Regions from separate parts of the Sphingopyxis sp. SE2 genome, predicted to be linked through region 1. Evidence: predicted binding sites of a transcription regulator. Region 1 holds the regulator's gene; each other region holds the start of a gene.

Region 1 (2,265 bases):
TCATGGCACGCCGCGAGGAGCCGTGGCTATTCCGGCTGGGGCGCGGGATCGCCGGATTGCTGATCACGGGCCTCGTCGTCGAAGTCGCGCTGGCGCCGATCGCGCTGTTCCATTTCCACAAGGCGGGGCTTTACGGCGCGCTCGCCAATGTCGTCGCGATCCCGCTGACGACCTTTGTCATCATGCCGGCGGAGGCGCTCGCGCTGCTGTTCGACAGCGTGGGGCTGGGCGCGCCCTTTTGGTGGGTGGCCGAACAGGCGCTGCGCGCGCTGATCGCGCTGGCGCACGGCGTCGCCAACGCGCCGGGCGCGGTCGCGACGATGCCGAACTTTCCGCGCTGGGGTTTCGCTCTCGCGGTCTTCGGCGGGCTGTGGCTGCTACTGTGGCAGACGCGCTGGCGCCGCGCCGGGGCGGTGCCGCTGATCATCGGGATGGCGACGCTGCTCGCCGCGCCGCGCCCCGATCTGCTCGTCACCGGCGACGGGCGGCATATCGCCGCCGCGCTCCCCGATGGCGGCTACGCGCTGCTGCGCGACCGGGCGGGCGATTATGTCCGCGATACCGTCGCCGAGGCGGCCGGGGTTGACGCGCCGCTTCTGGCATTGGCCGAGCTCGACTATGTCGAATGCAATCGCGATTTCTGCCGCTGGGCGCAGGGTGAGGGCAGTGCGCGGCGCATCATACTGGCGTCGCACGGGCGCGACCGGATCGAGGGGGCTGACATGGCCGCCGCCTGCGCCGCCGCCGACGTCGTGATCAGCGACCGCTGGTTACCGCACGAATGCGTGGTGCGCTGGATGACGATCGACCGCGACAGCCTTGCCGAAACCGGCGGGCTGGCGATCTATCTGGGCGAAGCGCCGGAAGCCGTGGCCGCGCTTCGCGTGGGCGACGAGCATCCGTGGCGGCGTCCGCAGCAGCTTAGTGGTAACGACGAAGCAGTCCCGACAAACGCCCTTGCACGATGACGCGCTCGGCGGGGTAGCGTTGCGGCTCATAGGCGCTGTTCGCGGGGTCGAGCCGGATCATCTGGCCTTCGCGGCGGAAATATTTGAGCGTCGCGTCCTGCCCGTCGACGAGCGCGACGACGATGTCGCCCTCGCGCGCGGTGCTCGCTTTCTGGATCAGCGCATAGTCGCCGTCGAAGATGCCCGCCTCGACCATCGAATCGCCGGAGACTTCGAGCGCATAATGTTCGCCCGAGCCGAGCAGCGCCGCGGGGACGGCGAGATTGTTGTGATCCTCGAACGCCTCGATCGGCACGCCGGCGGCGATCTTGCCGTGCAGCGGCACTTCGACGATGTCGTTCGCCGCGATCGGCCGGATCGCGGGCGGGCTCTTGCGCAGCGGGACGATATTGTCGCGATCGTTGCGCACGGCGGGCTTCGCCGCTTCGGGTACCTTGAGCACTTCGAGCGCGCGCGCGCGGTTGGGTAGGCGGCGGAGAAAACCCCTTTCTTCCAAGGCGCTTATCAGCCGGTGTATGCCCGATTTCGACTTGAGGCCGAGCGCCTCCTTCATCTCCTCGAACGAGGGCGAGATGCCGCTCGCGTCGAGGCGCTGCTGGATGAAGTGGAGCAGTTCATGCTGCTTCGCGGTCAACATCGGTCGTTCTCCATGATGCCGTATCGGACATATTGAGAACGATAGTGGAACAAATCGGAACTTGTCAAGCGATGACGATATAGTCCGCCATCGCCCCGGCATCGCGCGCGGGCGTGCCGATCTCGCGGATCAGCAGCGCATTGGCCGCGGCGAGCGGAAGCGTGCGGCCGCTTTCCTGTCCGATCATCGGCGTCAGGCGGCCGTTTTCGAGTCGCGCGCGGAGGTAATCGCGGCGCGTACCGCCTTCGCCGAGCGGCGCGGCGAGCGGCGCGCGATGCACGGGCGGCAAGGGAGTGCCCGCGCCGGCGAGATGGCGGACGAGCGGCAACAGGAACAAGGTCGCGGTGACGAAGGCCGACGAGGGGTTGCCGGGCAGGCCGAGCAGGACGGCGTCGCCGAGCGTGCCGGCGATCAGCGGCTTGCCGGGCTTCATGGCGATCTTCCAGAAATCGAGCCGCCCGCCGGCGTCGCCCAGCGCGCCGCGAACATGGTCGTGATCGCCGACCGACGCGCCGCCGACGGTGACGATGACGTCGTGACGTCGTGCCAACTCCTTGAGCGCGCTGGCGAGTTTCGCGCGATCGTCGGGAAGATGATGCGCGAGGACGGCGTCATCGGCTTCGCCCGCGAGCATCGCGGCGAGCATGACGCCGTTGCTGT
Region 2 (2,265 bases), on a different contig from region 1:
TTTGACCTCTTCGACGATGATCAGGCGACGGGCATCACGCTTTGCCATCGGAACCAGTGAATCGCACAACCAGTCGCGGAGCGGTACGCGAACCTCGTCTTCGGTATCGACATAGGGGCCCGCTGAACCGCTGTTCCCCCCGGCGGCTTTGGCAATCAGGTTGAGGACCATGAACGCATAGCGCGGTCGTGGCGAGAAATCCGCGATCCGTTCGATCAGCGCCGGCAAATTCAGGGGCTTGGCAGGCGCTCCCTGACCGACTTCAACGGCATCGAAAAGGTCGGCTTGGTGGAACATAAGATGAATCTTAGCATCGCTTGCGGCAATGTGAATCCCGTTCGTGCGTCTTTCGTCAGTTTTTTCTGCTGTGACACTTCTTGCCCGCTTGGCCGCTCGCGCGGCCACCGCAGGTCAGCCGCAGTTGGTATCTAGGCCTGCTCGACGGCCCGGAGGCGCTCGGTAACGTCGCTGACGCCTGGTGCATCCCACACATCATCGCGAAGGTAGAATTTATGGCTCTTCGTATAATCGACGAAGCTCGTTCGCTCGAACACCACGCTTGCAGGGATCAGCGCCGCGCGAATGACGCAGAAGTCGTCGTTGAAGAGAACGCCGACCAATATATCGAAACCGTCCGTCGACCGGATCGCCGACATCTGACGCGACTTGTTGCGCCTGTGCAGCCGCCGGCCCTTGATCTGATAGCGGACGCCGTCCGAGTCCGCCGCGTCGAAGCCCTTCTTCGAATTGGCCTCCTGCTCCCAACCGAAAGCTGCGCAAAAGAGATATTCGGCCAGGTCTCCGGTCGGATTGTTGGCAGACCGCAAGACGTTGCGCGATCGTAGTTCCTCGTTGATTGCGGCATGGAGCGCGAGCATCTCCGCGATAGACTTGCCATTGAGATCGTTCATCGGAGCAATCTGCCGGATTCCAACGTCGGCCGCTATCCAAGAGACCTCCACCAATTTTTTCGCGTCGGAGATGTGTCCCTTTTTGCCGGTCGTTGCGGCGACGGCGCGAGAGGCGATCTCCATCGCGCTTGACTCTGGCGCGCCCTCATCAGAACAAAGAGGGAACGAATCAACCGCCTTCCGAGTCTCTGTGATGCTATGCGCGAGTCAGCCGTCCTTGATGATCTACGTGCGCGCATCGCGCAGATCGAGTGCGCTGATGGGCGACACGACGCCATTCCGTTCGGGATTGAGAGCATTGATTGTCGCCTGCCAGGCGGTGGCATAGCCACAGGCGCGCTGCATGAGATCGCCGGCAGTACCGATCTGGCCGACGAGGCTAGCGCAACGGTGTTCCTTGCGGGCATTCTAGCGCGTGTCGAGGGTCCGGTCTTCTGGTGTCTGCGCTGGCGTGACCTCTTTGCCCCTGCCCTTCACCTGGCTGGACTGCATCCGGACCGGGTGATCCATGTCGAGGCCGGCAGCGACACCAACGTGCTCCTCGCGATGGAGGAATGTTTGCGCCAACCAGGCCTTGCCGGGGTGGTTGGCGAAGTCGCGAAATATTCGACGACTGCCTCCAAACGCCTGCAGCTCGCGGCAGAGGGTTCGGGCGTAGCCGCCTTCGTCTTCCGACGCGCCTCGAGGGTTGAGCAGGCCGTAGAGGGAACGGCTGCGGTGACGCGCTGGCGCGTGACAGCTCACCCCAGTGAGGACCTTGGTATTCCGAGCCTCGGGCGACCACGCTGGCGGGTTGAGCTGGAACGCGTGCGCGGCGGAAATCCGCACAGCTGGATTGTGGAGGGCTGCGATGCGACGGGTCGTATCGCTCTTCCTGCCGCACTGGTCGACCGACCGGCTGCGCAGGAAGAACGCCAGTTCGCGGCCTGACGCGGCACCTGCACCGATGGTCACGGCGATCCCGGACCATGGGAGACGGGTGGTGGCGTCCGTTGACGGGCAAGCACGGACACTCGGGATCGTACCAGGTATGACTATCACCAAGGCACGCAGTTTCGCGCCAGAGCTTCTGGTCATCGACGCGGAGCCGGAAGCCGACCTTCAAGGGTTGCGGCGTCTCGCGCTTTGGGCCGGGCAGCGGTACAGCCCCGTCGTTGCGCCCGATGTGCCAGATGGCATCTGGCTGGACATTACGGGTTGCGCCCCCCTTTTCGGGTCCGAGCAGGCGCTTCTGAAGGATCTGCACGGGCGGGTCGCTGGTTTTGGTCTCTCGTTGCAGCTGGCGGTCGCGGACACGGCGGGATGTGCGCATGCGGTGGCCCGCCAGGTTCCCGCTGGCCGCCCCGTGACAATT
Region 3 (2,265 bases), 910 kb from region 1:
GGGCGGGCCGACCTGCTTGGGAGGGGGAGAGCGCAGGTCAAAGGGGCTGGTGGCCCGCCGCCGTCGGCCGGCCGGTTCGAGCAAGGCGAACCGGCCGGAAACAATAGGATCAGATGTCGTCGTCGCCCTCGTCGTCGGGGCCGGCCATCATTTCCTCGGCCACTTCGTCGGTGCGGCCGCGGATCGCGGCTTCGAGCCGCTCGCGCAGTTCAGGGTTCTCGGTCAGGAAATTCTTCGCATTTTCGCGGCCCTGCCCGATGCGGATCGAGTCATAGCTGAACCAGGCGCCCGATTTCTCGACAAGCCCGGCCTTGACGCCGATGTCGAGGATCTCGCCGATCTTCGAAATGCCCTGCCCGTACATGATGTCGAATTCGACCTGCTTGAACGGCGGCGCGACCTTGTTCTTGACGACCTTCACACGCGTCGTGTTGCCGACGATCTCGTCGCCATTTTTGATCTGGCCGGTGCGGCGGATGTCGAGGCGGACCGAGGCGTAGAATTTGAGCGCGTTGCCGCCGGTCGTGGTTTCGGGGTTGCCGTACATTACGCCGATCTTCATGCGCAGCTGGTTGATGAAGATCACCATGCAGCGCGAGCGGCTGATCGAGCCGGTGAGTTTGCGCAAGCTTTGCGACATCAGACGCGCCTGCAGGCCGACATGGCTGTCGCCCATTTCGCCCTCGATCTCGGCGCGCGGGACGAGCGCGGCGACCGAGTCGACGACGAGCACGTCGATCGCGTTCGAACGCACGAGCGTGTCGACGATTTCGAGCGCCTGCTCGCCGGTGTCGGGCTGCGACACGATCAGCTCGTCGATATTGACGCCGAGCTTGCGCGCATAGACCGGGTCGAGCGCATGTTCGGCGTCGACGAAGGCGACGGTGCCACCGGTCTTCTGCGCTTCGGCGAGCGTGTGCAGCGCGAGGGTGGTCTTGCCCGAGCTTTCGGGACCGTAGATTTCGATGACGCGCCCGCGCGGCAGCCCGCCGACTCCGAGCGCGATGTCGAGCCCTAGCGAACCGGTCGAGATCGCCTCGACCTGCATCGCTTCCTTCGAGCCCAATTTCATCACCGAGCCCTTGCCGAACGCGCGGTCGATCTGCGCGAGCGCGGCGTCGAGCGCCTTCTGCCTGTCCGTGTTGTTCACTGATTTCCCCGATTCGACGAGTGACAATTGTCCGGCCATTTGCCGTCCCTTTCCAGCTCTAGAGCGACAGCGGAAGCATCGCAACGCCCGAACCATGTGCCACATTTGTTCTCATGGAACAAGAGGGGAACAAAATATTATCGCTTGGATATCGTCGCCCCCGCGAAGGCGGGGGCCGTCGCCGGACTCGCACTTCACCGCCGGACAAGCCTCCAGCGGCCCCCGCCTTTGCGGGGGCGACGGATTATGAAGCGCCGAATTCCTCAAGGGCCGCCTCGATATCGCTGATCCGGAACGGCTTGGTGATCAGCGTGCGGTGCGCGTGCGCGGGCGGAATGACGTCGCCGCCGCCCGAGGTGAAGGCGAAGGGAATATTTTTGGCGGCAAGCGCGTCGGCGACCGGCCAGCCCTTTTCGTCGCCGAGGTTGATGTCGACGAGCGCGCCGCCGAGCGGTTCGGCGGCGATCAGCGCGAGCGCTTCCTCGTTGCTCGTCGCCTGCGCGGGTTCGGGCAGGTCGAGCGCGTCGAACATGTCGGCGAGCATCATGCCGATCAGCACATCGTCCTCGACGAGCAGGATGCGATGGTTACTGGCCATTCGGCACCCGATGCGCGGCGTCGTCGAGCGCCGCCGACGTCGCCTCGGCGAGCTGCGCGACCGAAAAGGGCTTGGGCAGGAAGGCGACGTCGTCGATGTCGATCGACTGGCGCAGTTGTTCCTCGGCGTAGCCCGACATGAAAAGGACGGGCAGGTCGGGGCGCCTGGCGCGCATCGCGCGCACCATCGCCGGGCCGTCCATCGTCGGCATCACGACGTCGCTGATGATCAAATCGACCTTCTCCATCTGCGCAAAGCGTTCGAGTCCCTCTTCGCCCTGCGAAGCGGTGACGACCTTATAACCCGCACGGGTCAGCGCACGTTCCGCGACCGCGCGCACCATATCCTCATCCTCGACGAGCAGAATGGTCCCGGTGCCCCACTGGCTCTTCTTCGGCTTGGCCGGCGGTGGCACGACCGAAGACGTATCGCCCCCGGCGCGATGGACGGGCAGATAGATCGAAAAACTCGTCCCCTGCCCCGGCTTGCTGTCGGCGAAGATGAAGCCCGCCGACTG

What was found. The regulator LexA, encoded in region 1, represses DNA repair genes until DNA is damaged. The targets are predictions, from matches to a motif close to GTTCCNCNCTTGTTCT.
Region 2: OVY29_RS23380 (ImuA family protein) is a predicted target of LexA. The motif match lies at 1,062-1,077, and genes of this name have one in related genera.
Region 3: recA (recombinase RecA) is a predicted target of LexA. The motif match lies at 1,266-1,281, and genes of this name have one in related genera.

The regions. Positions count from the first base shown of each region.
Region 1 is NZ_JAPMXW010000001.1:1,445,400-1,447,664, reverse strand. Features, by position in the region: gene OVY29_RS06915 (ComEC/Rec2 family competence protein) at 1-968, shown strand, start outside; gene lexA (transcriptional repressor LexA) at 922-1,605, opposite strand; gene glp (gephyrin-like molybdotransferase Glp) at 1,670-2,265, opposite strand, start outside.
Region 2 is NZ_JAPMXW010000009.1:175,602-177,866, reverse strand. Features, by position in the region: gene OVY29_RS23390 (hypothetical protein) at 1-297, opposite strand, end outside; gene OVY29_RS23385 (hypothetical protein) at 429-911, opposite strand; gene OVY29_RS23380 (ImuA family protein) at 1,110-1,841, shown strand; gene OVY29_RS23375 (DUF6504 family protein) at 1,762-2,265, shown strand, end outside.
Region 3 is NZ_JAPMXW010000001.1:538,371-540,635, reverse strand. Features, by position in the region: gene recA (recombinase RecA) at 110-1,189, opposite strand; gene OVY29_RS02335 (response regulator) at 1,395-1,748, opposite strand; gene OVY29_RS02330 (response regulator) at 1,738-2,265, opposite strand, start outside.